Regions from separate parts of the Paraburkholderia jirisanensis genome, predicted to be linked through region 2. Evidence: predicted binding sites of a transcription regulator. Region 2 holds the regulator's gene; each other region holds the start of a gene.
The links. Region 2 encodes FliA, which starts transcription of late flagellar genes. Its sites were predicted from a motif close to CTAAAGTTTNNNNNNNNNNNGCCGNTA; they were not measured.
Positions count from the first base shown of each region.

Region 1: the regulator FliA is predicted to act here: its motif matches at 4,594-4,620, upstream of motA (flagellar motor stator protein MotA).
Region 3: the regulator FliA is predicted to act here: its motif matches at 5,866-5,892, upstream of ACYVNQ_RS28585 (DUF4088 family protein).

Region 1 covers NZ_BAAGSQ010000013.1:104,115-111,583, reverse strand. Annotated here, with positions in the region: gene ACYVNQ_RS08605 (SDR family NAD(P)-dependent oxidoreductase) at 55-825, opposite strand; gene ACYVNQ_RS08600 (hypothetical protein) at 838-1,191, opposite strand; gene ACYVNQ_RS08595 (FRG domain-containing protein) at 1,666-2,451, opposite strand; gene motB (flagellar motor protein MotB) at 2,656-3,609, opposite strand; gene motA (flagellar motor stator protein MotA) at 3,625-4,494, opposite strand; gene ACYVNQ_RS08580 (LodA/GoxA family CTQ-dependent oxidase) at 4,998-7,469, shown strand, end outside.
Region 2 covers NZ_BAAGSQ010000002.1:158,909-166,377, forward strand. Annotated here, with positions in the region: gene flhA (flagellar biosynthesis protein FlhA) at 1-133, shown strand, start outside; gene flhF (flagellar biosynthesis protein FlhF) at 130-1,962, shown strand; gene ACYVNQ_RS01125 (MinD/ParA family ATP-binding protein) at 1,955-2,824, shown strand; gene ACYVNQ_RS01130 (RNA polymerase sigma factor FliA) at 2,849-3,580, shown strand; gene ACYVNQ_RS01135 (GSU2403 family nucleotidyltransferase fold protein) at 3,694-4,731, shown strand; gene ACYVNQ_RS01140 (flagella synthesis protein FlgN) at 4,757-5,203, opposite strand; gene flgM (flagellar biosynthesis anti-sigma factor FlgM) at 5,305-5,640, opposite strand; gene flgA (flagellar basal body P-ring formation chaperone FlgA) at 5,864-7,469, opposite strand, start outside.
Region 3 covers NZ_BAAGSQ010000029.1:641,451-648,919, forward strand. Annotated here, with positions in the region: gene ACYVNQ_RS28560 (MATE family efflux transporter) at 1-978, opposite strand, end outside; gene ACYVNQ_RS28565 (RNA-binding S4 domain-containing protein) at 1,172-1,390, opposite strand; gene ACYVNQ_RS28570 (hypothetical protein) at 1,714-2,208, shown strand; gene ACYVNQ_RS28575 (hypothetical protein) at 2,302-2,565, shown strand; gene ACYVNQ_RS28580 (ATP-dependent helicase) at 2,736-4,871, shown strand; gene ACYVNQ_RS28585 (DUF4088 family protein) at 5,022-5,801, opposite strand; gene ACYVNQ_RS28590 (AzlD domain-containing protein) at 5,957-6,280, opposite strand; gene ACYVNQ_RS28595 (AzlC family ABC transporter permease) at 6,277-6,948, opposite strand; gene ACYVNQ_RS28600 (AraC family transcriptional regulator) at 7,240-7,469, opposite strand, start outside.

The DNA of each region.
Region 1 (7,469 bases), on a different contig from region 2:
CGTTTTCTCCAGATTGTTCGTTGGATTGGTTTGATTTAAGCGGGTTTGCTGTGTTTAAAGCTGCACGCCGCGCGTCAACGCACCGTCGACCACCACGTTGGTGCCGCTGATAAAGCTCGCTGCGGGGCTCGACACGAACACCACCGCATTGGCCACTTCCTGAGGCCGCGCCATACGGCCCATCGGATTCAGCGCCAGCGAATCGGCGTACAGCTTCGGGTCGTTCTTTTCGATGTGCTCCCACACGCCGCCGGGGAAATACGTGTTGCCCGGCGATACCGCGTTCGCGCGAATACCCTTTGGCGCGAGCTGGAACGCGAGTCCCTGTACGTAATGCAAAACGGCCGCCTTGAAGGTGCCGTACGGGCCCGCGGCAAAGTCGATCTCGCGTGCCGAGACGCTCGAAATCGCGACGATCGACGCGGCCTTGCTCGCCTCGAGAAACGGCAGCGCCGCGCCAACCAGATTGACCGTGCCCATCATGTCGGTCTCGAACTCGCTGCGCCACGACTGCTCGTCGTTGCCGATCGCCAGCGCGCTGACGTTCGCGACCACGATATCGAGGCCGCCGAACGTCTCGGCCGCGCCGCGCGTCCACGCCTGCAAGGCCTCGCGATCCGCGACGTTCACCGCGGCGCCGGTCACGCGCACTGCATTGGCGGCGCGCTTTTGCAGCGCGGCTACGGTCTGCTCGACCAGCGCGCTGTCGCGCGCACAGATCGCCACGTCCGCGCCTTCATCGACAAAGGTCTGCGCAATCGCGAGACCGATACCGCGCGTGCCGCCGGTCACGACGGCTTTTAATCCCTTCAGTTGCAAGTCCATGTTCTCGTCTCCTCAAGGTGTCAGAAACTTCTTGCTGATTGCGCCGACCGGGCCGCCCCCCAGCGCGCGGTACGCGATGCGGCGGTGCATCGTCTTCAAGATCGGGAAGGTACGGAATACGTCGCGAAACGAGCACTGCTTGCTGTGCAGCGGTACATGGTGCTCGCCGGCGTACGCGCCGAGGCGCGGGGTTGGTTCGACGCGCAGCGGATGATGGCTGCTGTAGTACGGGTTGAGCGATGTGATCGACAGCACGCCCGGCGTGCGCCCGCGCAGGCGCGAATGCACCATGTCAGCATAGTTGCGGCCATTACGGACCGCAAGCTTGAGGCCGGCGAGCGACGGCTGCGTCATGTCGATCGTCATTATTCAGTTCACTCCGACATCGATGAGAAAAACGCGAACGCAAAAAGCCCGAAACCAGGCAAGCTGGGTTCGGGCTTTGTTGGCCGGTGTCGCGGGAGACGCCTTTGTCTCGCGCAACGGAATGCGTTCGCAGATCCCGCCGTGCACAACGGGTCGGCGCAGGCTTAAAAGCAATCGCTATGCCAATTGCGATCGAGTGGCGCTTGTTTTGCGCGGAAAGCCTGTCGCAGTGCGTTTCGGATATTGAACACTCGCAGCGCGTGTCGCGTGGTGGGTGTGATTGGTAGGCCTGTCAGGTATCGCGCATAAAAGCGCGTCGCACACACACTGTGCGGCAATGCACCAGCAATGCGCGGCGCGCACAGGGTGCGTATCGCGAATGGAGTGCGTGTGCGCAAAGGAGATGTTCTGGCCGCGGCTCGATGCGCACCTGCACCGCTATCGAGCCGCACCACGCTCGCGCCTCGCGCAAGCCTAACGAAACGCCAGGCTAGGCCACACCATCTCGAGTTCCACCGCGATCGATTTCGCCAGCCCGTCCAACCCCGGAAACAACGACGCGTTCGTAATGTTCATCCGGTACAGCCAGCGCATCGCCTCGGCGCGCAACGACGGCGGCAACACGATCTTGCGCAGCAATTCGGCTTCGCTTTCGTAACCGTCGAGAATCTCATGCAGCGGCCGGTCGATCACGCCCGGCACGACAAAGGTGCCCGACTGCGCGATCAGCCGGTCGTCCATCTCGGATGGCTCGCCAAACCAGATCACTTCGTTGTCGCTGCCGAGGAAATACTTGTCGAGATTGCCTTTGACGCGCGGGTCGATCTCGTCGCGCGTCAAGGCCGGCGCCGTCTTCGGGCGCGCGCTGTTGCGCCATAGCGTCGGCGTGTTCAACGCGAAGATCGCCGCTTCCTCAGTGGCGCGCTCCAACGCGAAAAAAGCCGCGACGAAGGGCGACTTCGTGAAATCGAGCAGCCGCGTCGGCGCGCCGTGATGTTGCATCAGGCTCAGGCAGCGCAGGTCGTCGTTCAGCAACTCGGCGTTGGCCAGATAGTTGTGCGCCTTGCGGCGGAACACGCGAATCGCACGCGCTTCGCGCGCCTGCCACTCGGAACGGTCTGCGACGTAGGCGAACAGATAACGCGACAGCGAGCTTTGCAGATCCCAACGCGCATCTTGCTGGCCGCGAAAAGCCCAGCCGTCGAGTTCCGAGCACAGATCGACAAATGAACCCCAGTTCGAGATGACGGATGTTTGCATCGTGCCGCGCTCCTCCCTCAATAACGAATGGCCTCACTGCAAGACGGCGCGCACTGGGCGCGCCGACAGCAAGTATAGAAGGCATTTGTTTCGTTATTGCGTAGCGCGGATGTGCGGCGCGTTTCGTCCCATATACGTGCCGGGCGGCACGTTCGCCGCGAACGGCGCAAGCATTGAAAGCTCATGCGCAGCGATCGATCGCGCTCAACTCCCGTTGCCCACCGGCAAACCACCCGCCGGCACGCCGCCGCTCAACTCGCTGCGATTGCTATCGTGGAAGAACGCATCTTCGGCAGCCTTGTTCAACACGAGGATGCTGATGCGCCGGTTGGTCGGCGCATCGACGACATCGTGATCGAGCGGCAACACATCGGCCAGACCGCGAACCTGCAGTACCTTGTCCGCGTGCATGCCGCCCGTCACCAGCGCCCGTCGTGCCGCGTTCGCGCGCTCCGCCGACAGTTCCCAGTTCGAATAGCCGGCCGGCCCTTGCGAATACGGCATCGCGTCAGTGTGACCCGCGATCGAGATGCGATTGTCGACGTCGTTCAGCGATGCGCCGACCTGCGTCAGGATCGCCAATGCGTAATCTTCGAGGCGGTAGCTGCCGGTCGCGAACATCGGCCGCTTCAACGTATCGACGATCTCGATGCGCAAGCCTTCGTTGACGATCGACACGCGAATCTGATCCTTGAACTCGCGCAGCGTCACGTTCGTATTGATCAGCGCAGTCAGCTTCGATTTGATCTGCTCGAGCCGCGTTGCGTCCGACGTCGCACTCGCCGCCGGCACCGGTTTCGTCGCGGCCGGCTGCGTCTGGCTCTGCGAGCCTTCGCCGGGCCGCGAGTCCGCCAGTTCGCGGCCTCCCCCCTGAATCACGCTCGAACGCGCCGCGCCGTTGCCGTCCTTACCGCCCAGCATGCTCGACAGCGGTGTGTTGAAGTAGTCTTCGATGCCCTGCTTTTCGAATTTCGACGTCGAGCCGAGCAGCCACATCAGCAGGAAGAACGCCATCATCGCGGTAACGAAGTCGGCATAGGCGATCTTCCATGCGCCACCGTGATGACCGCCGTGATCGTCGTGATGCTTCGAGCGGCGCACCACTACCGTCGCGGCCTTTTCGCTCTTTTGCGCGCCTTGTCTTTCCCGTTCGGCCATAGCAGCACCCGCGCGTCAGGCCGACTTCGGCATTTTGGTCGCACGCACCGCGTCATCCAGTTCCTGGAAGCTCGGACGGTCGATCGTGAACAGCACCTTTCTGCCGAATTCGACGGCAACCGGCGGCGCATAGCCGCTCAACGATGCAAGCAGCACGGCCTTCACGCATTGAAACGGTTTGGCCTGTGCGCGTGCCTTGGCGTTGAGCAGATCGGCCAGCGGCCCGACAAAACCGTACGCGAGCAGAATGCCAAGGAAGGTGCCGACCAGCGCACCGGCGATCATTTCGCCGAGCACCGCGGGCGGCGCACCGACCGAGCCCATCGTATGCACGACGCCCATCACCGCCGCGACGATACCGAATGCCGGCAGGCCGTCGGCCATCTTCTGGATCGCGTTTGCAGCCAGCGACGATTCGGCGTGATGGGTCGCGAGCTCTTCGTCCATCAGCTCCTGCATTTCCAGCACGTTCACGTTGCCACTGGACATCATGCGCAGATAGTCGACGATGAAATCAAGCAGATGGTGATCTTCGAGCACGTGCGAATACTTCTGGAACAGCGGGCTTTGTTCCGGCGCGGCAACGTCGGCCTCGAGCGACATCATGCCGTCCTTGCGGGCCTTTTGCAGCAGCTCGTAAAGCAATGCGATCAGTTCGAGATATTGCTGTTTCGTATAGCGGCCGCCTTTAAAACAGGTGGGCAAGCTCTTTAAGGTTTTCTTCAGCGTCGCGACTGGATTGCCAACCACAAACGCGCCAAGCGCCGCACCGAAAATGCACAGCAATTCGAATGGCTGAACCAGCGCGGGAAGATGCCCGCCCACGCCGACGAAACTGCCAATCACGGATCCGATGACCACGACCCAGCCTATTGCAACAAACATACTTCCTCCGTGAAACGGCAATGCGAAAGCCTTGCATCGGTATTGATGCAGGTTTTACCGATGGATTCGCGTGCTAAACCATATGGGCGATATCCCGGTTTACGGCGACGGCACAGCGTTCTTAAGCGCTAAATGCCGGTGTTTATACGGAGGCAGGCGATCCGCGCGCGCGATTAGCCGGTAATTGATACTGATGTGTAAACACCGCCGATTACGTCTTCCTGAACGGTGTGGCTTCTGTCGCGCATCGACAATCAAACCAGTCAGGATCACGGAATAAATCTCGCAAATCGTTATGCCGATTGATTCATACACTACCGCGTGCCGTAACTGATGCGTAAGGATGCGAAATATGCAGGAAGCGTTTTACTGCACTGTCATCGGAAATTCCCTTGCACGCCGCCGATGGATCGCTGAATAATCGCTCCCGGAAACAGCAGGCGTAGTTCGGTTAGTCCCCATTCGTTGCGTCAAAAAGCATGACCAGAATAAGGAGCCGCACAATGTCGAGTCCCACCGGGTCGTCCCCGTCCGCTTCATCCGGCTGCGCAGAAACGCCGATCACGTTGCCGCCGACGCTCCCCCCTTCCCCCTGCTGCTGCGATAGCGATCCGATCGCCGGACTCAAGCAGTTGTTTGTCGATTACTTTCAGGGGCGCGGCATGGCGGCCGGGCGTGATCCCGCCACGCGCCCCGTGTTCCTGCGCCTGCATGGTGTGGCGCATGGCCGCTTTGTGGTCGCGCCGGATCTGCGCCACGACCTGAAGGTCGGCGTATTCGGACAAGCCAGCGAATATGCCGCCTGGGTGCGCTTCTCCGCCGATGTGCAACCTGGCGCCGCCGATCTGAAAGGCACCACCGGGATCGGCATCAAGCTGTTCGGCGTCGACGGGCCCAAGCTGCTCGAGCCCGATCAGCATGCGCGCACGCAGGACTTTATCCTGCAGAACCACGACGTGTTCTTCACCGACACCGCGAAGGACATGTGCGAATTCACCTGCCAGTCGCTGCATGGCAAAGGCGACGAGTATCTGCACGCGCATCCGGTCACCGCGCAGATCCTGAAGGACATGGAGAAGGTGGTTGATTCGGTGCTGACCACGAATTACTGGAGCGTGCTGCCATCGAAGTTCGGGCCGTCGCACTACGTGAAGTACAAACTCGAGCCGCTCGAAGCGGCAGGCACGGACGCGGCGCCGGATTTCGACGATCCGTTTTATCTGCGCGCCGATCTTCACGCGCGGCTGCGTAAAGGGCCAGCGCGCTTTCGCTTCATGGTGCAATTGCGCACCGACGATCAGCAAATGCCGCTCGATGCCGCCACGGTGCGCTGGAGTGAACAGCTCAGTGCGCCGATCGAAGTCGGTATTCTCGAGTTGCCGCAGCAGGATCTCGATGCGCGCGGCCAGTCCGCGTATGGAGAAAATCTCGCTTACAACACGTGGCATTCGTTGCACGCGCATCAACCCGTCGGCAGCCTCGCTGATGCACGCAAGATGGTTTATCGCGCGTCCGCGGCGAATCGCCGCAACGTCAATGGCGTGCCGCTCGGTGAGCCGGTCGAGCCTCGGCCGCCGCAGTATGCGCCGGGCGTCGATACGCCCGGCATCGATTATCCGGCTGGCGTGGACAGCCGCATCGTGCGTGCCGCGATTCATCCGGCCATCGGCCTCGCGCGGGTCGGCAACAGCGAACATGAGTACTACATCGGGCCGCAAGTGATCGAGCCGGCCGCAACGCCGTTGGGCTTTTATCGCGACGCGCAAGGCGCGCTAAAGCGCGAGGCCGCGCAGTTCCGCATCTACGGTTACAACTCGGCGGGCGAAGTCGTGCGCGAGCTGACCTCGGACTGGGCCGAGATCGCGTGGAGCGTGCATCTGGCTAACAGCAAGGCCGCCTGGTACCAGTGGCAGATCGCGATGGATATTCCCGAGGCCGCCGATACCGTGCTGCCGCAACGCAATCCGAAAGTGGCCGCGCGCGAGACGCTGGTGATCGACGCGGGACCGCAGCACATCGCCGGCCGTAATGCGGCGCCGGTCAACTGTTCCGGCTACTTTACCGGCGTGCCGGTCAAGATCGGCGAGCTGCACACCGACGCCGCCGGCCGTCTGCTGGTGCTCGGCGGCCATGGTGTGTCGGCTTCGCCGAACAACGCGCCGATCTTCGATCCCGCCAACGGTAACTCGTTTATCAACGCCGACGACTGGTACGACGACACCTGCGACGGCACTGTCAACGCCACGGTCAACATCGAAGGCCGCGCGATTCCGGTCGAATCGGCGTGGGTCGTGACCGCGCCGCCGAACTACGGCAATAACGTGAAGGCCGTGCGAACGCTGTACGACCTGCTGCACGACCTGTATATCCAGGCAGGCTGGATGCAGCCGCTCGCGACGATCTCGTTTGCGCACGACGTGTATCCGATCCTGCATCGGCTGACCGGCCTGCAGTGGGTCAATCAGGGTTTCGCGGCGGCATTCGGACATCGCGGACGCTTCGATTTCGACGATGCGGAATTGATCGCGCGGCTCGCGAAGCTGCCCGCAAACGGCGGCTTCGACCCGAACGCCGAACTGCGCCGCCAGATTGTGAACAGCTTCCGTCCGCCCGAGCCCGCCGATGGCAACCAGTTGCCGTGGCCGTGGCTGTATGGCGATGCGATGGAAGTGCCGGCCGGCCAGAGCCCGCGGCAAAATGCGTCGGTCAGCGCGACGCAGTATGCAATCCTGCAGCGCTGGGCGAGCGGCGAGTTCGTCGCCGACTGGGACCCGCAGCGCAAGGTGCCGCGCAGCATCGACGAAGTGCCGCTGGCCGAACAGCCGGCAATGCTCGATCGCGCGGCGCTCGATTTCTGTCTGGCCGATGCGTTCCATCCGGGCTGCGAGATGACCTGGCCGATGCGCCATCTGACGCTGTACGACAAACCGTTCCGGATTCGCGTGCGGCCGGCCGGCACGCCGGTGCCGGACTAT
Region 2 (7,469 bases):
GCAGCACGCACTGCGCGCGATGCTCGCGCGCTTCCTGCGCCGCAGCCTGCCTCAACTGAAGGTGCTTTCGTACGCGGAAGTGCCGGACACACGAAACATCAAAGTGGTTAACCTCATCGGGGGCCAAGCTTGAACATCCGTAAATTCACCGGCGCGACCAGCCGGGACGCGCTGCGCCTCGTTCGCGAAGCCCTTGGTGCCGACGCCGTGGTGCTGTCGAACCGCTCGCTGCCTGACGGCACCGTCGAAATCGTCGCGCTCGCCGACAGCGATTTCGCGTCGATCACCCCGGCGCCGGCTGCGCAGCAGAACGCTGCAGGCGAGGCCGCCCCGCGCAACACGCCGGCTGCCGGCTTTGCCAATCCGTATGCGAATGGCCTGCCCGACGTGTTCTCGTCGGTGTTCGGCGCAAGCCCGGAAGCAGGCGCGGACGACGAGCCTGCGGTATCGGCCCTGCCGGCGCCCGCCGCACTGGCCGCCGAGGAATCGCGTGTTGCCGAGAAGAACGAAGCGGCGTTTGGCGCCGCCAGGCCGACGCAGGCTGCACCGGCCGCTGCCGCTGCGACGCGATCAGAAAAGCCGACTGAAAAGCCGCTGGCTGCGCCCGCTGCAGCGCGGCCCGCGAGCGCACCGGCCGCGCCGCGCACACTGGTCGAGTCGAACCCGTGGCTGATCGATCATGCCCGCGAGATCGCCGGCAAGCAGCAGGCCGTCGCGCACAGCGCGAAGCCGATGCTGACGCCGACTACCGCGAAGGCCAAGGGTCTCGGCGTAGCCGCCGAAGCACCGGCAGCCGCAGCGCGCCAGCAAGCGGCGCATGCCGCCGCTCACGCAGCGCCGATCTCGGTCGAAACCCCCGATTGGGCTCGCGAAGCCGCGCAACTGGCGGCGCGTCGCGCGACCCAGCGCCCGGCGTCGAGCGGTCTGCCCGAGCAGGTCACGGCGGCGGTCACCGATGCGATCAATGCGCGGATGGCGCACATCGTCAACGAAACGGTGATGAACGAGCTCGCGTCGATGCGCGGCATGATGGAAGAGCACTTCGCCGGCCTGTTGTGGGCCGACGGCCAGCGCCGTTCGCCGCTGCAGTCGCAGCTGACGCGCCATCTGTTCGCGGCAGGTTTCTCCGCGCAACTGGTGCGGATGATCGTCGACAACCTGCCGGCCGTCGAAAACTTCGAAGCCGGCATGGAGTGGGTCAAGTCGGTGCTCGAATCGAACCTGCCGGTGATGGAAAACGAAGACGCGCTGATGGAGCGCGGCGGCGTGTTCGCCCTGATGGGCCCGACCGGCGTCGGCAAGACGACCACCACGGCCAAGCTCGCGGCACGCTGCGTGATGCGCTTCGGCGCCAGCAAGGTGGCACTGCTGACCACCGACAGCTACCGGATCGGCGGCCACGAGCAACTGCGCATCTTCGGCAAGATTCTGGGTGTATCGGTGCACGCAGTGAAAGACGGCGCCGACCTGCAACTCGCGCTTTCGGAACTGCGCAACAAGCACATCGTGCTGATCGACACGATCGGCATGAGCCAGCGCGACCGCCTGGTGTCCGACCAGATCGCGATGCTGTGCCGTGCCGGCCAGCCGGTGCAGCGCCTGCTGCTGCTCAACGCGACCAGCCACGGCGACACGCTGAACGAAGTGGTGCAGGCCTACCAGGGCGCGCCGGACAAGCAGCCGCTGGCCGGCTGCATCCTGACCAAGCTCGACGAAGCCACCAATCTCGGCGGCACGCTCGACACGGTGCTGCGCTACCGCCTGCCGGTGCACTACGTATCGACCGGCCAGAAAGTGCCGGAGAACCTGTACGTCGCGACCCGCAAATTCCTGATCCGCAGCGCGTTCTGCATTCCGCGCGATCACTCACCGTTCGTGCCGCAAGACGACGATGTTCCGGGCTTGCTGTCTGCCCTGTCGGCACGTTCGACTGCCGAGCAGCACGAGGTCCGGTTTGGCTAAGTTCGTGTCCGACCAGGCCGAGGGACTGAGGCGGCTGCTGGCCCGCCACGGTTCCCGCGCGATCGCCGTCACGGGCGGATCGGCGGGCGTGGGCGGCTCGACCGCGGTGGTCAATCTCGCGGCGGCGCTGGCAGCACAGGGCAAGGATGTGCTGGTGGTCGACGAACACGCGGGCGACCCGCGCTCGATCGCGGCGCTGACGGGCGGTGCGTCGCCGGAGCGCTTTGCGGCGTTCTCGCGCGGCGAGGTTGCGCTGGAAGCGGCCGTCGCGCGTCATGCGGCGGGCTTCGCGGTGCTCGGCGTGCCGCATGGCGCGCGCGCGGCCTGCAAGCCGTCGCAGCTTGCCGCGGTATTCGACGGACCGGCCGACGTCGTGCTGATCGACGTGCAACTCGAGCGCGACGGCATGCTGTCCGACCTCGCGCTGCAGGCGCACGACCTGTTGATCGTCACGCGCGTCGCCGCGCAGGCGATCACCGATACGTATGCGTGCCTGAAGCGGCTGCATTACGCGTACGCGATCGCGCAGTTTCGCGTGCTGGTGAATCACGTGCAAAGCGAAGCGGACGCGCGCACCGCGCTGGAAAACCTCGCCGATGTATCGAGCCGCTACCTGCGCGTGTCGCTGGAAGGCGCCGGCTGCATCGCCGAGGATCCGCTGATGGCGCGTTCGCGGGAACTGTCGCGCTGCATCGTCGAGGCGTGGCCTTCGGCGCCGGCCGCGCGCGATTTCCGGCAACTCGCAGCAGACCTGCAGGACTGGCCGATGCGGCCAGCAATGAGTTCGCGCACGCCCTGGGCGGCGGGCGCGGCTGTTACGACGGCGTCACTTGCCGAACAACCATCCGCACACCACGCCTGACCGGCAGCGGACAAGGGGAGCTCGATGTACAACGCTCAAGGAAAGATTTCACAGGCTGAGGTCTTGACCAAATACACGCCGCTGGTGCGGCGGCTAGGCCTGCAGCTGGTCGCGAAGATGCCCGCGAGCGTGGACCTCGACGACCTGATCCAGGCCGGCATGATCGGTTTGCTGGATGCGGCGAGCCGTTACAAGGAAGACCAGGGCGCGCAGTTCGAGACGTACGCGAGCCAGCGGATTCGCGGTGCGATGCTCGACGAGCTGCGCAGCAACGACTGGCTGCCGCGCAGCGTGCGGCGCACGTCGCGCGAGCTGGAGATGGCGGTGCATCAGGTCGAGCAGCGGCTGGGCCGCGCGGCGAGCGAAGCGGAGATTGCCAAGCATCTGGATTTGCCGCTCGAAGAGTATCAGTCGATGCTGCAGGATCTGCATGGCAGCCAGCTGATCTACTACGAAGACTTCGACCGCTCGGCCGACGATGAACCGTTCCTCGACCGCTATTGCGTCGACCATTCGGACCCGCTGTCGGCGCTGCTCGACGACAGCCTGCGCGGCGCGCTGATCGAGGCGATCGACCGCCTGCCGGAACGCGAGAAGCTGCTGATGTCGCTGTACTACGAGCGCGGCATGAACCTGCGCGAAATCGGCGCGGTGATCGAGGTGAGCGAGTCGCGGGTGTGCCAGCTGCATAGCCAGGCGGTGGCGCGGCTGCGCGCACGGCTGCGGGAAATGGCCTGGGCGGCGGAGGAGCATTAAGCTCCGGCAAGGGTTTGGCGGGAATTTATACCCTGGCATCGGATGTTGGGGTATAAATTGAATGCGGCAGAATTTATACCCTGGAATCGCATCGTAGGGTATAAATTGATGCCATGACGACCTTCCACAACGACGCGCTGCAAACGCTGTACGCCTCTGTCGCTGAACGCGCCGCGACGCAGGGGCAAATCCCGTTGCATTCGCCGGGCTCGGCAGCCCAAAAAACCGTCGACGGAAAAAGTTACACGTACTGGCGCGTGTACCCCGCGTCCGGAAAGCGCGTCGAGATTTCACTAGGCCGCACCGGCGAGCCGGATACCGAAGCAGCGCTCGAAGCAAAAATGCAGGAAAGCGCAGAAATGCGCGCACTCGGCGCCGACGTCCAGACGTTGCGCAAAGCCGGCTTTTCCGCTGCGGACAATTCGTCTGCATTGACCATCGCCACGCTGTACAACGTGGGCATCTTCAGCCACGGCGGAGTGCTGGTCGGTTCGCACGCATTCGGCGCGCTTCTGAATAGCCTTGGCGTACGCCAACCGGCGAACTACCGGACCGAAGACATCGATATCGGCACGACTGGCTCGATCTCGCTAGCCATCCCGGAAGACCGTAGTTTTCTCGACATCCTGCGCGATAGCAGTCTGCCTTTTCTCGAAGTGCCGGAACTCGACTCGCGCAAGCCCGCGACGTCATTCAAGGCGCGCGGCCAGCCGCTCAAAGTGGATCTGCTTGTGCCCGGCACCGAAGCCTACGAGAGCAAGGCGTTGCCGCACCTGCGCGCGCATGCGACCGGCTTGCCGTACTTCAAATATCTGCTGGTGGATCCTGTGCGGGGCTTCGTGCTCGGCAAGGAACACGCGGTGCCGGTCACGCTGCCCGACCCAGCTCGCTTCGCGTTGCACAAGCTGATCGTCAGTACGCTGCGCACGCCGGTGTTGGCCGCGAAGGCCGACAAGGACCGCCGTCAGGCCGCGGTGCTGATCGATGCCTTGATGGAGAAATTCCCCGACGCACTGGAAGTCGCGGCCGCGCATATCGAGACCAAAGCCCGCGCGCGCGTCGCCAGGGCCGCAGCGCAGGCATTGAATTTCGAAGTCGATCTGTCGGAGCGCGCGCAAGACTTTCTCGCCGGGCTGGCCGGCGACGCGTAATCGCTCCGTGCAGGAAACGGGCTTGCTACAGCCCCGAGAATGCCGGAATCCGGCCGTCCGGGCCGTAGAACGAACTGGCCTTTTCCGGCGTGCCGCGCAGCACCGTGAGAATGCGGCGGTTGTATTCCATCCGGGTGCGGATCATCAGGCCGTTGTCCGCATTGAGCCGGCGCGCGCGGTCGGCCGATTTCTGCAGCGCGCCCCAGTGTTCGTTCAGCCGGCCATCGCGGGCCACCGCCAGCGCCATGCCGCGCGTGCCGCCCGGCAGGCCGCGTGCCTGCAATTGCGCCTCGCGCGTGCGCTCGAGCATCGCGAGCTTCTCGGCCATCGCGGCCTTCTGTTCGACGATCGGCGGCAGGGTTTCGAGTGGGGATACGGCGGTCAGCGCCTTTTGCTCGAATGCGAGCAGCGACGCAAAGGCTTCGACGGTTGCGTATTCGTCGAGGATGGTGTCAAGCAGGGCGTCTTTCATTCGTCACTCACACGTTTTTCCTTCCGCATGCCTGGGCACACGGAGGGACGCGGTTTCACATGCCGGCCGGCAGTGAGCGTCCCCGAAAAAACGGTTGACGCTCAGCCGCCAGTCGACGGATTGCGTTGCAACAGCTCGCGTGCGGTCTGCAGCACGCCATCGGCGATCTTGCCGGTGTCGATCGCGAGCGACCCGTCACGGATCGCAGCCTTGATCGACTCGACGTGCGCGACGTCGATATCGCCTGAGCCCGATGCCGCGAGGCCCCGCAAATTGCTCGACAGCGACGACAGGTTCACGTCTGCATCGCCACTCGGCGCAGGCGTACGGCTCGCGGCAGCGGCGTTGTCCGCAGGGGCGGACGCGCCTTGCTGGCCGCGCTGAACGCCGCCGTTGGCAGGCGTCAAACTCGGGTTGGTGCTGGAATCGACTTTCACGATTGGCTTCCTGAACGATTTGACCTTGATATCGGCAATCACGAACAGAAACTTTAGCGCAATCGGAATATGCGTTTTCCCGCTTCCAGCCGAGCTTTCTGACGCTATTTACGTCACTTTTACCGCCTGCTTCTGTCTGCCCCCACGCCGCGCCACGCCCGGCTGTTCCAGCCTGCCGGCCGGCCAGTCGATGCAATGCGCGCGCGTTACTGCATAACTGCCGTTACAGCTGGATCTCGACGGTCGAGCCGTCCTTCACGATGCCGGTGACGATCTGGCCGGTGGAGGTCTTTACCCGCACTTGCTGGCCGGGACCTGCGTTGTTCATCACACTGCCTTCCGCCGAAATCGAGAAACCTTCGCCTGCCGCGACCACCTTGACCGTCTGTCCGACCGTCACCGACATCGCGCTCTTCAACAGATCCTGCCGCAGCGGCAGGCCCGCGCCGATACGCGCCAGTGCGATCGCGCCGACCGCCTGCGCCGGATCGGTGATGACCGCTTGCGGCAGTAATGCGAGGTCGCCTTCGTGCGCGACGAGATCGGCGGCCGTCAGCATTTCGCCCGGCGTGATCTGGCGTGCGGAGCTGTAGTAGGTGGCCATCAGCGTGATGCTGGCGCGCAGGTAGATGGTCCAGGGGCGGGCGCCCGCACAGCGCACGCCGACGGAAGTGCGGCCCCACAGCCGTGCGCCGACTGGCATGAACGGCTCGAGCGTCGTGCAGGCGGCGAGGCCGCGCGGGAACGCCGGTGCGACGGTAATCGTGATCTTGCCGGGCAGGCCGGCCGTCTGCTGTTGCAGGAACGCGAAGGCGGTAGCGTGGATCGCGTCGGCGTCCTGCTGGCCGGTGGGACTCGCGCCGCTGGCTGCGAGCGCCGCCGGGCTGGCCGCGGCCGACGCTGCGGTCACCGCTGGGTTTGCCGCTGGGTTTCCCGTATTCACCGCATTCACCGCGACGACGCGCTGATTGGTGCGCATCGCTTGTGCTTGCGCGAACTGCTGCGCGGCAGCCAGCTGTTGGGGATTCTGATTGACGGCCTGCGCAGCTTGCGCGCCTTGCGTCGGCTGCTGCATGGCCTGTGCGATCTGCGCGACCTGCAGGGCTCGCGTCTGAGCCGCCTGAACCGCCTGCGCGGATATCGGCTGCGCAGGTCGTGCGACAGCCGCAGGCGTCTTCACTGCTGCCGTGCTGCCGCCCGCGCCGGTCAGCTGCGGCGGCTCGCCGCGTGCAGCGAGCGGCTCGATCTCGATCGGCGCGGATGCATCCGCAGCCGGTGCGGCTGCCGCCGACGCGTACGCCGTCGATGCAACCGGTTGATTCTGCGTGGCCGGCGTCGTATAGCGCACCGGCGCGCTGCCGACCGCGACTGGCGCCGCCGCCGCCGTCGGCGCTATCGGCGTCACCGGGCGTGTGCCGATCGGCAGATTCACGCGTTGCATGCCCATGGGGATGCCTACAGCCGCCGCGCGGCCGATCGGTATGCTGCCGGCCGTGCTGTTTACGATGCCGCCCACGTTGCCGTTCATCGTGCTGCCCGCGGCGCCCCCAACGGCGCCATACACCGCCGCAGGCCGTGCGCCCGGTGCAGCTTGCACGCCACTCGTCGCATACGTCACCGCAGCAGGCTGCCCCGCCTCTTCCCCATTCCCCGCAATCACAATCTGACCTTCGGCAACATTCGCCGCGCGCTGCGCTGCCGGCGTCGGCCGCAGCGAAGCCAGCGTCGCGCCCGCCGGCCCAGCACTGCGCGGCGCTGTCATCTCGATGCGCGCAGCAAGCGCTTGCGCATCGGCGGGATTCTTTTCTCCATTCCCCGGAATCACGATC
Region 3 (7,469 bases), on a different contig from region 2:
GACGAAGCCCGCATGTCGTGCCGCGAGCGGCGCGCCGGCGCCCGACCAGAAGCCGACCCGCACGTTGGCCGCCTGGCCGATCGCGAGCGGCACCATGAACGTCACCGACGCAATATTCAGCGCGATCTGATGCGCGGCGAGCTGCGCTTCGCCCAGCAGACCGACCATCAGGCCGGTGGCGAGGAACAGCAGCGATTCGACGCCATAGGTGATTGCGACCGGCCAGCCGATGCCGAACAGCTCGCCCATCAGCGGCACGTTCGGTCGCGTGGCCGCAACGAAGTGCCGGTAACGCGGACGCAGATGCAGCAGCATCATCAGGACGAGCGCACTCAGCCACACCGTCACGGTGGTGGCCGCGGCGGAGCCGAGAAAGCCGAGCCGCGGCAGACCGTACGCGCCGTGAATCATCCCGTAGTTCAGAAAGCCGTTGATCACCACGCTGCCGACCGATACCCACAGCAGCCGCTTTGCCGCGCCGATCGCCGGCAGGAACGAGCGCATCAGCCCCACGCCGATCAGGCTGGCCGGCGCGCCCCAGCGCAGCACCGCGCAGTATTCGCCGATGTGCTGCGCGAGCACGGTGGGCTCGCCGAACGCGATCAGGATCGGCGCGGCGAACGACAGCAGCGCGAAGGCCGGCACGGCCAGCAACAGCGACAGCAGAAAACCGGTCCAGTAAATGTGCGGCACGCGGCCTTCGTCCTGCGCGCCGCGCGCGTGCGACACGCTGACGCTCACCGACGTCAGCACGCCCTGCAGCAGCGTGACCACCACGAAGAACAGGTTCGCGCCGAGGCCGCCGGCGGCCAGCGCGTCGGGGCCGAGCGAGCCGAGCAGCACGGTGTCGGTGACGCTCATCGCCATCTGCGACAGCTGCGCGATGGCGAGCGGCGCGGCGAGGCGCGCGGTGTCGGCGGCGTGGCGCGACAGCGTCGGGTGGCCGGCGAGCGGACGGGATAGACCGGTTTGGGACATGGGCGCAGCGCGGCACGCGCAAGTGCGTGCCGTGCGTAATCTTTTTGTCAAAACGAACAGCTTATTGCGTTGCGCGACAGCTGTCGATCAGCCGGCACGATTTTGGTGCGGGGCTGCGCGGGCGCGCTGCAGCGATGATGGCGTCCGGGCTGGCCCGGGCCGGTGCGCACTGCGCGGGGCAGCCGGCTGCGCGTTACGCGTGGTGAACGGCGATGCGCGTGTCGCCGAGCAGGATCACCTGGCCACCGCGAATCTTGCACGTCTTGCGCAGTTCAACGTTGCCGTCGACCGTCACGGCGCCGGACGCGACCAGCGCTTTTGCAGAGCCTCCGCTGTCCGCGAGACCGGTGATTTTCAGCAGGTTGTGCAGTTCGACGAATTCGCCGGTCAGCGTGAAATCGAGATTGGGCATGACGGTTGCGACCTTGGCGTAGAGGAATCGAAAAGGACTCGCATCATAAGCCAAAGCGTAAGCCATCTTGACCCGCTTATGCCGCCTGGTGTGCTGCGTGCCTGCTGCGTGGATCGCGGGCGATCAGCTGGCGAGGTTATTCAATTGTCAGAAAATGAAACCGCAAGTAACAGCGGGTCATTTCGGTGAACTTCACTCGGAAGGGCGGGGTCATTGGAATAACCTGCTGCGCTTTTGCATTGGGTAGACAAAGGCAGGGCGGTAACGCGCCAGTTGGCGCGGCTTTGCACGCCCGTGCCGACGAACTTTCAGAGAGGATTGCCATGAGCCAGCTTCGTACGCTTTTGATCGGTACTTCGTTTGCTGCATTGGCCACTACGGCGGCTGTTGCGCAGACTTCTGCGCCGGTGATGCCTGCGCCGCCGATCGGCCAGATGCAACCACCTTCGGCGACGGCGCCCGCGCAGAACGGCCAGATGGCGCCCGCCGTGCCGACGCCCGCACCGGGCGCCGGCCATATCGCGCCGCCCAGCGCGCCTGCCGCGCGAGGCGTGCAGATGCCCGCGCCGACGCCTGCGCAGCAAACGCTCGCCGCGCCGACTTCACCCGATCCGTTGGTACAGAAACGTAATGCCGACGCACAGGCCAACGCCGAATACCGCAGCGCAAAGCAGACATCGAAGGCGCAATACAAGGAACAGGTGAACAACGCAAAGGTGAACCGCCAGGCGGACAAGCAGGCCGCACGGAACCAGTTGAACGCCGATACGCAGGCGGGCCAGGGCCCGCATGTGCCGGACGACGAAACGAAGCACTGATGGAGCGCGGGCTGGCCTGACATGAGCCCGTTCGACAGGACAGGCGATGGTGGCCCGCATCCGGCGACGAATCATTCACGAAGGGAGGACACGATGAAAAAATCGATCAATCTGCTGCTGGCGGCCTTGATTGCGGGTAGCGCCGGCACCGCCGCGTTCGCGCAGACAACGCACGATCCGGCCACCGATCCGGCCACGCATGCGGACAAGAAGGCCGCCAAGGAACAGGCGAAGGCTGACAAGAAGGGGGCGGTCGCGCAGGCGAAGGCCGATAAGGAAAAGACTGAAGCGCAGTCGGACGCGGACAAGGCCGCCGCCGATGCGCGCGTGAAGGATGCGAAGAAGCAGTCTGATTGATGAGGCTGAGGGATCGGGGCGATTGGCGTGACTAAGCGACCGCGCAACTGCGGTCGTTTCGCTGTGGCCGCGAACTGCCATCCAGGGCTGCCGAAAAAAGGGGCGCTTGTCGCCGCACATTGTATGGATATACAGTATGCGTCGCCTCCACTCTCGCCGATCCGTCCGCCGTGCTTTCCGCCGCCGCTTCTTCTCCGCCTGATGCCGCCGCCTGGCTCGCCAGGCTCAACGACGCACAGCGCGAAGCGGTCGAACACGGCACCGCAGACCTCGCACAGCCCGCCGGCGCCCTGCTGGTGATCGCGGGCGCCGGCTCCGGCAAGACCAATACGCTCGCGCACCGCGTCGCGAATCTGGTCGTGAAGGGCGCCGACCCGCACCGCATCCTGCTGCTCACGTTCTCCCGTCGCGCCGCGCTGGAAATGACGCGACGCGTCACCCGCATCGCCGGCGAGGCGCTCGGTGCGCGCGCCTCGCTCGCGCAGGGCCTCGTCTGGTCGGGCACGTTCCACAGCGTGGGTGCACGGCTGTTACGCGAATATGCGGATCTGATCGGCCTGACGCCGTCGTTCACGATCAACGATCGCGAAGACTCGGCGGACCTGATGAACCTCGTGCGCCATGAGCTCGGCTTTTCGGCCAAGGAGCGGCGCTTTCCGTCGAAGTCGACATGCTTTGCGATTTACTCGCGCGTCGTGAACACGGGCTCGACACTCGCCGACGCGCTGCACAGCAGCTTCCCATGGTGCCGCGAATGGGAGGCCGACTTGCGCGTGCTGTTCGCCGCGTACGTCGAGGCGAAACAAAAGCAAGGCGTACTCGACTACGACGATCTGCTGCTGTACTGGTCGCATATGGCGGCCGAACCGTCGATTGCCGCCGAACTGTCGGAGCGCTTCGATCACGTGCTGGTCGATGAATACCAGGATACCAACCGTCTGCAGGCGTCGATCCTGCTCGCACTGAAACCGGACGGCCGCGGCTTGACCGTGGTCGGCGACGATGCGCAGTCGATCTACTCGTTTCGCGGCGCAACGGTGCGCAACATCCTCGATTTCCCCGCGCAGTTCGATCCGCCGGCGCGGCAGGTCGCGCTGGAGCGCAACTACCGTTCGACGCAGCCGATTCTCGCCGCGTCGAATGCGGTGATCGGCCTCGCCAGCGAGCGTTATACGAAGAATCTGTGGACCGACAAGGCGTCCGCGCAGTTGCCGCGGCTCGTGACGGTCGCCGACGATGCCACGCAGGCCCGCTACGTGGTCGAACAGGTGCTGGCGGCGCGCGAAGCCGGCGTCAGGCTGAAGGCGCAGGCGGTGCTGTTTCGCGCCGCGCACCATAGCGCCGCGCTCGAGATCGAGCTGACCCGGCGCAACATCCCGTTCGTCAAGTTCGGCGGGCTCAAATTCCTCGATTCGATTCACGTGAAGGACGTGCTCGCGGTGCTGCGCTGGGCCGAAAATCCGCGCGACCGGGTCGCGGGTTTTCGCGTCGTGCAGCTGATGCCGGGCGTCGGGCCGGCGACTGCGGCGCGTGTGCTCGATGTGGTGGGCGAGCGGGCGGGGTTGCAGGTGGAGGCGGCACATATCAACGGCACCGCGCACGCCTTAGCCAGTTTCGCACCGCCCGCGCGCACGCTGGAAGACTGGCAGCCGTTCGTCGCGTTGATGTCGACGCTGTGCGGCGACGCGTCGTCGTGGCCGGCCGAATTCGAGCAGATCCGCCGCTGGTACGAGCCGCATCTGGAGCGCAATCACGAAGACGCGCTGGTGCGTCACGCGGACCTTATGCAGATGGAAAGCATCGCGGGTACCTATGCGTCGCGCGAGCGGTTCCTGACCGAACTGACGCTCGATCCGCCCGACGCGACCAGCGGCGAATCCGGCGTGCCACTACTCGACGAGGACTATCTGATCCTGTCGACGATCCACTCGGCGAAAGGGCAGGAGTGGCGCAACGTGTTCGTGCTGAACGGCGTCGACGGTTGCATTCCGTCCGATCTCGGCACGGGCAGCGACGAAGAGATCGACGAAGAGCGGCGTCTGCTGTACGTCGCGATGACGCGTGCCAAAGAAGACCTGCACGTCGTCGTGCCGCAGCGTTTTTACGTGCACAACCAGACGCAGCTCGGCGACCGGCACGTGTGGGCGTCGCGCACACGCTTCATTCCGGCAGATCTGCTGCCGCTGTTCGACGTCCACGCATGGCCGCCCGTCCCGCAGCCGACCGCGCCGAGCGAGGCCGGCCGCGCGGCGGCGGCGAAGGCCAAAGTCGAGATCGCGGCGAAGCTCAGGAAGATGTGGGACTGACGCGGTACGCAGGCGGTGCTTGTGCTCCCTGCGTCCGCCGTATCAGCCGGCAGACGGAGCCGCAAGCGCCTATGACGTGACGGCGTGGGCAGTGCGTTTGCGGTGCGTGCCTGCAGCCTGTGCACGCCGCCCGTGCGGCCGGTCGCACCGCTACTGCGGCTGGCGCGGCTGCGGTCGCTGCTGCGGGGGCCGCGCCGGTGGCGGCGGCATAAAGAAGTTGCGCAGCCAGGCGGCCAGCCGGGCGAACACGTCGTACGGTTCCTCGACGAAGATCTCCGGCTTCAGCAAACGCAGATACTCCATGATCTGCTGCGCCTCCTGCTTCTGAAACGACCCGTGCGTGATGCCCAGGCGCAACAGCCCGCGCAATTCGCCGAGCTTTTCGCGCGCGGTGCTGCCGACGCTGGTTTCGCACGCCACCTTTGCTTCATACACGCGCTGGCGCAGCGATTCGGCAAGCCGCCACGCGGGCGTCTGCATCGCTTCCTCGAGCACCTGGATGTCTTGCGCGGCCGACTTGATCTGCGCGGCGAGCGGATCGACCAGATTCGGCGCGGCCTGCGCCTCGTTGACGATCGCGGTGGCCCACTCGCGGCTTTGCTTGGCGAGCTCTTCCGGCGTCCATTCTGAACGCGCGGCGAAACCAAAACCGAATTCCGATGCCTGTCGCATCAAAATCGCGACGACGTCAGGAAACTCCTTGTCCAGCGTACGTTTTGCCCATGCGTATTGGCCGCCCTGCAGCATCCGCTGCACGGCGTGTTCGGTGAGCGGCACCATGCTGTCGAGCAGCTTGGCGCGCAGAAAATCTTCGAAAGACGGCGTCGCGAACTGCGGATCGAGCTTGAGCGAGACGCGCACGAACGCGTCGAAATCCTTGCGCAGCGACGCGATGGTTTCGTCTTTCAGTAAAAGGGTGATTTGCCCCATGTCGTATCCTGGTTGGTCAGCCGCGGCGCTCGGAAGCTTGCCAGGCTGACGGACTCGACTGATTTAACGGCGGCGAGCGGCGAAACTTGAGGGGAGCTGACGGGCGGCTTGCTGCCTGGGCAGGGGTATGCGACGCGGCGCAGCACCGCAATCCGCTACTTGAGCACGACGCCCTGCCAGACGAAAAACACCGCGAGCCCGACCGCGATCGTCAGCAGCGGACGCCGCGTCAGCGCGCTGACGGCCACTGCAGCGAGCGCACCGACCAGTTGCGGGTTGCGCCAGCTGAGTTCGGCGCCGCCGCCGTGCGGCGCCACCGCCATCGGCACGATGATCGCGGTCAGCACCGTCACCGGCACGAAGCCGAGCGCGGTGCGCACCAGCGGCGCAAACGCGATGCGCTCGCCGAGCACGAACACGGTCGCGCGGATCAGCCAGGTGATCAGCGCCATGCCGACAATCAGCAATACGCTGCTCATCGCGACACCCCCGCTGCGGTGCGGCGCGGTGTCTGCGGCCGCGACAACATCACGCCGACGGCCACGCCGACGAACACCGCGGCCAGCAGGCCGAGCTTGTAAGGCCACGCCTGCCAGAAGAACGCCAGTGCGCCGGCCGTCACGGCCGCGGCGACGTAGCGCAGCGCGACGAGTTGCGGCACGACGATCGCGATGAAGGTGGCGACCATCGCGAAGTCGAGCCCGAGCGATTGCAGGCCGGGAAACGCGGCGCCGAACAGCAGGCCGGCGAGCGTCCAGACTTGCCAGTTCAGATACATCGACAGGCCCGAGCCGAGAAAATAGTAAGGGCCGATCGCACCCGGCGGATGTAGCCGGTAATGTGCCCACGCGACCGCGAATACCTCGTCGGTGAGCAGGCCGCCGAGCGCCCAGCGCCAGCGTGCGGGCAGATGCGCGACGTACGGCGCGAGCGTCGCGCTGTACAGCAGGTGGCGCAGATTGACGACGAAGGTCGTCGCCCAGATCACCGCGAAGCTCGCATGGCCTGCGATCAGGCCGAGCGCGATGAACTGCGCGGAGCCGGCGAACACGAGCAGCGACATCAACTGGCCGTGCCACAGATGCAGCGGGCCGGACGCGACAAGGGTGCCGAAGATCACGCCGAACGGTGCGGCGCCGACCAGCATCGGGATCGTATCGCGCGCGCCGGAGGTGAATTCACGAAGACGGTTGGGATGGGACACGCTGTTCTCCTCTGAATGAGGAGCGTAGCGCGACGGGGCCGGCGGCGCTTGTACGTTCTTGCTGCTGGGAGCGCGTTGCGGCGATGCGATGTGGCCGCAGCCGCAGCCGCAGCCGCAGCCGATGCACGCGATGCACCCGATCGATGCAGGTCATGCGCCGCCGCTGTCGCAATCGCTGTGTGTGAACGCATGGCCTGGCTCGACCTTGCCATGTCCCGCCGGCGCGATGCCCGTCTAGTTACCCTGCCACCGTCCTGGCGGCACGCCGAACATACGGCGAAAGTGCCGCGTGAAATGGCTTTGATCGGTGAAGCCGCTCGCCGCCGCGACGTCCGTGACCGGCACGCCCGCGCGCAATGGCCCGAGCGAACGTTGCAGGCGCATCTGATTGCGCCACGCGTGCGGCGGCAAGCCGGTACTGCGTGTGAACAGCCGCGCCGCGTGAAAGGGCGACAAGCCCACCG